Regions from separate parts of the Nocardiopsis tropica genome, predicted to be linked through region 1. Evidence: riboswitches for the same ligand, from Rfam matches in the RefSeq annotation. Region 1 holds a riboswitch; the other holds the start of a gene.
The links. A riboswitch is a leader RNA that binds a small molecule or an ion and turns the genes downstream of it on or off. The one in region 1 is predicted to bind cobalamin.

Region 1 (3,318 bases):
AGGTAGTGGTGGCTGGGGGCCAGGTCGGGGTCGTGGTAGATCGCGATCGGGTTCTCGCCGAAACCGCGCGGGGGCTGGACCAGCACGACGACGTTGCCCGCCCGGAGGGCGGCCAGCACGAGTTCGCCCTGTTCGTTCACGTACAGCTTGCCGGGTGCGGCGCCCCACGCCTCGGTCATCGCCTCCTTCAGCGCCGGGTCCAGGTCCCGGGTCCAGGCGGCGTACTGCTCGGGGGTGATGCGCACGTGGGCCTCGGTGAGCTGGACGGAGGTCAGCCAGTCCTCGTCCTGGCCGCCCGCCGCGATCAGGGCGTGGATCAGGGCGTCGCCCGCCTCGGTCTCGTCGGGCAGGTCCAGGCCGGGAAGGGCGTCGGGCGCGCCCAGGTCGTAGCCCTCCCGGCGCAGGCGGCGCAGCAGGCGCACCAGGGAGCGGGGGGTGTCGAGCCCGACGGCGTTGCCGATGCGCGCGTGCTTGGTGGGATAGGCGGACAGGACCACGGCGATCCGCTTCTCGGCGGGCGGCACGTGCCGGAGCCGGGCGTGGGCGACGGCGGTCCCGGCCAGCCGCGTGCAGCGCTCGGGGTCGGCGACGTAGCGGGGCAGCCCGTCGCTGTCGATCTCCTTGAAGGAGAACGGCACCGTGATGATGCGGCCGTCGAACTCGGGGATGGCGATCTGGGTGGCCGAGTCGAGCGGGGTGACCCCGTCGTCGGAACCCTCCCAGTCCGCGCGTGAGCTGGTCAGGCACAGGCCCTGGAGGACGGGGACGTCCAGGGCGGCCATGCGCTCCACGTCCCAGGCCTCGTCGTCGCCGCCCGCGCTCGCGGACGCGGGCACGCTGCCGCCCGCCGCGAGGACCGTGACCACCAGGGCGTCGAAGCCGCCGAGCGCCTCGTAGAGGTCGTCGGGGGCCGAGCGCAGCGACCCGGCGAAGACGGGGACGCCCACGGCCCGGCCGGTCGCGTCGACGGCGTCGGCCAGGGCGTGCGCGAACGCCGTGTTGCCGCCCGCCTCGTGGGCCCGGTAGTAGAGGATTCCCACCTCGGGGAGGCCCTGGCCGTGCGGCCGCTCGCGCTCGGCGAAGCCCCACGGCGGGAGCGCCGACGGGGGCTCGAACCCCTCCCCGGTCAGCAGCACGGTGTCCGACAGGAAGGCGTGCAGGCGGCCGAGGTTGGCCGGACCGCCCTCGGCCAGGTAGCGGTGGGCCTCGGTCGCCACCCCGATGGGCACGGTGGAGTGCTCCATGAGCTCGGCGCTGGGCTGCTGCTCGCCGCTGAGGACCACCAGGGGCGTGCCCCGCTCGCGGACGGCGGCCAGACCGGGCCACAGGTCGTGCGAGGAGCCCAGCAGGCGCACCACCACGAGGTCGGCGCGCCCGACGGCGCCGGTGAGTTCGGCGTCGGAGGCGCGGGACGGGTTGGCCCACAGGTAGGCGGCGCCGCTGGCCCGCGCGGACAGCAGGTCGGTGTCGGACGTGGACAGCAGAGCGATCCGGACCGTCATGGCCGGGCTCCTCCCTCGGGGTTCTCGCCCCGTCGGCGGTCGGACTGCCCGGGCCAGTGTCTGGCTGCACCCCTCGTCGGGGTGTCACAGTGGCGGAACCGCCCCGGAATCTCACCGGGTTCCTGTACCACGGGCAAAGGATTCACACTGTAGCCGGGAGCCCCTCCTCCGGTCCCGGCGGGGACGTCAGGAGCGGTCGGCCCGCCCCGGGGGGACGGCGCCCCGGCGCAGGAAGCGGACCACCGGGCCGTCGGCCCCCGGGGTGACCTCGGCCGGGACCCCGTACACCTCTCCGATGAGGTCGGAGGTCAGGACCTCGGAGGGCGTGCCCCCGGCGACCGCCCGGCCGTCCCGGAGCACGACCAGGCGGTCGCAGTACATCGCCGCCAGGTTGAGGTCGTGCAGGGCGATCACGGTGGTCACCGGCAGGCCCGTGACCAGCTCCATCAGGTCGAGCTGGTACTGGATGTCGAGGTGGTTGGTGGGTTCGTCGAGCAGGAGCTCACCGGGTTCCTGGGCCAGGGCCCGGGCGATCTGGGCGCGCTGGCGTTCGCCGCCGGACAGGGTGTGCCAGGACTGGTCGGCCCGGTCCGCCAGTCCGGTGCGCTCCAGCGCCCGCGCCACGGCCTCCAGGTCGGCCGGGGTCATGGGCGTCCAGGACCGGCGGTGCGGGATGCGTCCCAGGGCCACCACCTCGCGGACCGTCAGCTCGGTCTGGGTGTGCGCCTGCTGCTGGACGGTGGCCACCCGCCGTGCCACGGCCCGGCGGCCGACCCGGTCCAGCGGCCGGCCGTCCAGGGTGACCGCCCCGGCGGAGGGGGCGAGCACCCCGGCGAGCAGCCGCAGCAGGGTGGACTTGCCCGACCCGTTGGGTCCCAGCAGGCCGACGGTCTCACCGGGGCGGGTGGCGAGGGTGACGCCGTCGAGCACGAGACGGCCGCCGATCCCGAGGCTGACCCGGTCGGCGCGCAGCCCCTCCCCCGGGTCCCGGACCGGGTGGTTCACGTCTTCCTCCTCACTCGGTACAGCACGGCGATGAAGGCGGGCACCCCGATGAGGGAGGTGACCACCCCCACCGGGATCTCCTGCGGGTCCAGCGCGGTCCGGGCGACCGTGTCCACCCACACCAGGAAGACCGCCCCCGCCAGCGCGGTGACCGGCAGCAGCCGGGCGTGGGAGGAGCCGGTGAGGGCCCGTGCGGCGTGCGGCAGGACCAGGCCCACGAACCCGATCGCGCCCGTGGAGCTGACCAGCACCGCCGTGAGCAGTGCGGTGGCGCTCAGCAGCAGCACGCGGGCCCGGCCCACCCGGACGCCCAGGTTCGCCGCGGCCTCCTCGCCGAAGGCGAAGGCGTCCAGGGTGGTGGTGTGGGCGAGGCAGACGGCGAGCACGAGGCACAGCACCGCGGCGCACAGGAGCACGTCGGTCCATCCGGCGCCGCCGAGGGAGCCCAGCAGCCAGAACAGCACCGCGCGCGTGGTGTCGGCGTCCGCCGAGGTCAGCACGATGAACGAGGTCAGCGCCGAGAACAGCTGCATGGCCGCGACCCCGGACAGCACGACGCGGTCCATGCTCCCGCCGAGGCTGTGGCTGAGCAGCATCACCATGCCGAAGGAGAGCAGGGCGCCCGCGAAGGCCCCCGCCGGGAGCGAGACCGCTCCGGCGCCCCAGCCGAGCACGGTCACGAGGACCGCCCCGGTGGAGGCGCCGGAGGAGACCCCGAGCACGAAGGGGTCCGCCAGCGGGTTGCGGAGCAGGGACTGCATGACCGCGCCGCACACGGCCAGGCCGGCCCCGCAGACCGCGGCGAGCAGGG
Region 2 (3,318 bases), on a different contig from region 1:
CCAGCGCCTCGATGCCGCCGACGATGAGGCCGAACTCCGAGTAGCACATGTGCGTGTGGATCGTCGTGGACGGCGACACACCGGACGTGGCCAGGCGGAAGGAGTTCACCGCCCAGTCCAGGTAGGCGGCGCGCCGCTCCTCGCGCAGCGGCAGGAGCTCGCGCAGGGCCGCCTCGTCCACCTGGATGTGGCGGATGCCCGCGCGCTCCAGGTCGGCGACCTCGTCCCTCAGCGCCAGGCCCACCTGGCGGGCGGTGTCGCCCAGCGGCTGGTCGGTGCGCACGAACGACCAGGCGAGCATGGTCACCGGGCCGGTCAGCATGCCCTTGACCGGCTTGTCGGTGCGCGACTGGGCGTAGGTGATCCACTCGACGGTCATCGGCTCGGGGCGCGAGACGTCGCCGAACAGGATCGGCGGGCGGACGCACCGCGAACCGTAGGACTGCACCCAGCCGTTCTCGGTGGTGGCGTAGCCCTCCAGCTGCTCGGCGAAGTACTGGACCATGTCGTTGCGCTCGGGCTCGCCGTGCACGAGCACGTCCAGTCCGATCTCCTCCTGGAGCGCGACGACCCGGTCGATCTCCTCCCGGAGGATCTGCTTGTAGGCGTCCTCCGCCAGGGCGCCCCGGCGGCGCGCGGCGCGGGCGCGGCGCAGTTCCGCGGTCTGGGGGAACGACCCGATGGTGGTCGTGGTCAGCGGCGTGTCCGTGGGGGCGCCCCTGTCCTGGGGGCGCTCGTAGGCGTCCGGGCCCAGGGCGTCCAGGCGGGCGCGCACGCGGGCGTCCGTGAAGCCAGGACCGCCGCCGGCCCCGCCCGCCGCATACTCGGCCTCGGCCCCCTCCGAGAGGACGCGGCCGAGAAGGGCCGTCTCGTACGCCTTCTGCTTGGCGAAGGCCAGGGCCTCGCGCAGCTCGGGGGCGAGGGAGGTCTCCGCGTCGAGGTCGATCGGCACGTGCAGGAGCGAGCAGGACGTACTCACCGTCAGCTCGTCCGTGAGGGCGAGCAGGGTGCCGAGCGTGGCCACGGCGGCCGGGACGTCGGTCCGCCAGACGTTGCGGCCCTCCACCACCCCGGCGACCAGGCGGGTGCCGCCGAGGCCCGAGACCTTGACGAGGTCGTCGACGCCCTCGCCGTCGGTGACCAGGTCCAGGCCGACGGCCTCCACCGGTGAGTCCTTCAGGACCCGCAGTGCGGGCGCCCCGATGGAGCCGAAGTAGGTCGAGACCAGGAGGGAGGGGCGCTCGGTGAGGGAGCCCAGGCGCCGGCAGACCCGCTCCAGGAGCCCGACGGCGGCGCGTCCCTCGTCGGTGGCCAGGATCGGCTCGTCCAGCTGCACCTCGGCGGCCCCCGCGGCGGAGAGGCCGGCGAGGAGCTGGGCGTAGGCGTCCAGGAGCTGGTCGAGCAGCTCGACGGGGCGCCAGCCCTCGGGGGCGTCGTCCGCGGCCTTGGCCAGCAGGAGGAAGGTGAGCGGGCCGACCAGGACCGGGCGGGTCGGGAAACCCGCCTCGGCCGCCTCCCGGAACTCGGCGAGGGGCTTGTCACCGACCAGGCGCGGGCGGGTGCTCGGCGACAGCTCGGGGACCAGGTAGTGGTAGTTGGTGTCGAACCACTTGGTCATCTCCAGCGGCGGGGCGCCCTGCTCGCCCCGGGCGAGGGCGAAGTAGCGGCGCAGCTCCTCGTCGCGGTCGCCGGCGGCGGCCGGCGAGGCGAACCGGGAGGGCACCAGGTCGAACAGGACCGCGGTGTCCAGGACGTGGTCGTAGTACGAGAACGTGTTGGACGGGATGTCGTCGACTCCCGCCTCGCGCAGCTGGGCGTAGACGCCCAGGCGCAGGCCGGCGGCGATGCCGTCCAGCTCCTCCGCGGCGGTCTCGCCCCTCCAGTACGACTCGCAGGCGCGCTTGAGTTCCCGGTTCGGGCCGATCCGGGGGTAGCCGTGCACGGTGGAGCGCACGGACGGCCGGGAGGCCTCGGGGGTGTGGGGCATGAGCTTCTCTCCCTCGTCGAAAGCCGGGTACCGGCCACGGGGGTGAGCGAGGACGCGGGCATGCCCGGGGCCACGCCGTGGGCGTGTGCGCCTGCCGCCGCTCCTCGGCCCTCCCTCGGGGCACGGGACCACCGGCGGCACGGGTGCGCCGCCGGGTGGAGGCAGGTCTTCGGACTCGGGGGCGCGGACGGCGCGAGCACCGTCCTCCTACTGGCCGCCGCTTCCCGGTTTCCGACCTTTCCGACCGGATTACCAGTGCTTATGGCGACGTTCGTTCCCTCATACCGCTGCGGGGCAGTCCCGGAGTCGCACCGGGTTCCCTCTTGCGACACACCCCTCCCCTTCCGGGCGCGGCCCGGGTTCTGGGGTGGAGCATGTACCTTCCACGCCTGCAAGTATAGGGAGCACCCCTCCGCCCCTGTACCCGGCGTGCTGCCCTGTGCCCCCGGCCGGAATCAGCGCGAACCCCTGTTGCGCGGCCGGCGTCACAACCGACATGAAGCGTCGCGGGGCCGAGTCCTCCCCCGTGCTCCCCGCGATCGTTCGTCTGAAGATGTACGTGGAGAACCCCTGGTGAACAAGCAGTCCCAACCGACCATGGCCCCCGGTCACCCCCTGTCCACGATCGCGGTCGCGCTGGCGGTCGTCGCGGGGCTGGTCTGGCTGGCCGTCACCCCGCCCGGCGTGCTCGCCTCCGAACCCGTGAGCGATACGCACCCGGGGTCGGCGGACGGCGGACCGGAGGCGGACCCGCCCGCCGCCGGCGAGCCCGACGGGCTGACGGTGGTCGACCCCGACGACGTGGTGGACCTGGCCGAGGCCGAGCTCGCCCGCGAGGGCGGGGTGGCCGCGGAGGTCTCCTACCCGGTCGTCCCCGACGCCGACCCGCTGAGCGACTTCCTGGACCGCGCGCTGTCCGCCGAGGTGGACGCCTTCGAGGCGGCCAACCCCGGAGCGGTCTCCTTCGAGTCCGCGTGGAACCTGACGGCGGCCAACGACGACATCGTCGGGGTCCGCGTGACCCGTGAGGAGACCGACTCCGAGGGGACCCGTGAGGGATACACCACCTACTGGTACGACGCCCTCACCGGCTCGACCCACCCCTCCACCGCCCTGATCGCCGGCCAGGGGGAACTGGAGGAGCTGAACGGCCTCGTGCGGGACGCCCTCCCGGGGACCGCGGCTCCGGACGCGGTGCACCCGATCGCCTCGCTGTACGACTCCGTGGGGTTCAACCCCGCCGGCGACCTCGTCGTGGAGTTCGACGCGGGACAGGTCGCCCCCGTGGAAGAGGGCAGGACCCACGCCGTCGTCGCCGCCTCGGAGTCCGC

Region 2: it holds a riboswitch for cobalamin, as region 1 does, so the genes downstream of both, metE (5-methyltetrahydropteroyltriglutamate--homocysteine S-methyltransferase) here and cobN (cobaltochelatase subunit CobN) in region 1, are expected to answer to the same signal.

Annotation. Positions count from the first base shown of each region.
Region 1 is NZ_JBHSUF010000007.1:203,353-206,670, forward strand. Features, by position in the region: gene cobN (cobaltochelatase subunit CobN) at 1-1,502, opposite strand, end outside; cobalamin riboswitch at 1,537-1,674, opposite strand; gene ACFQBR_RS13480 (ABC transporter ATP-binding protein) at 1,689-2,507, opposite strand; gene ACFQBR_RS13485 (FecCD family ABC transporter permease) at 2,504-3,318, opposite strand, start outside.
Region 2 is NZ_JBHSUF010000001.1:379,310-382,627, reverse strand. Features, by position in the region: gene metE (5-methyltetrahydropteroyltriglutamate--homocysteine S-methyltransferase) at 1-1,987, opposite strand, end outside; cobalamin riboswitch at 2,148-2,322, opposite strand; gene ACFQBR_RS01585 (polysaccharide deacetylase family protein) at 2,585-3,318, shown strand, end outside.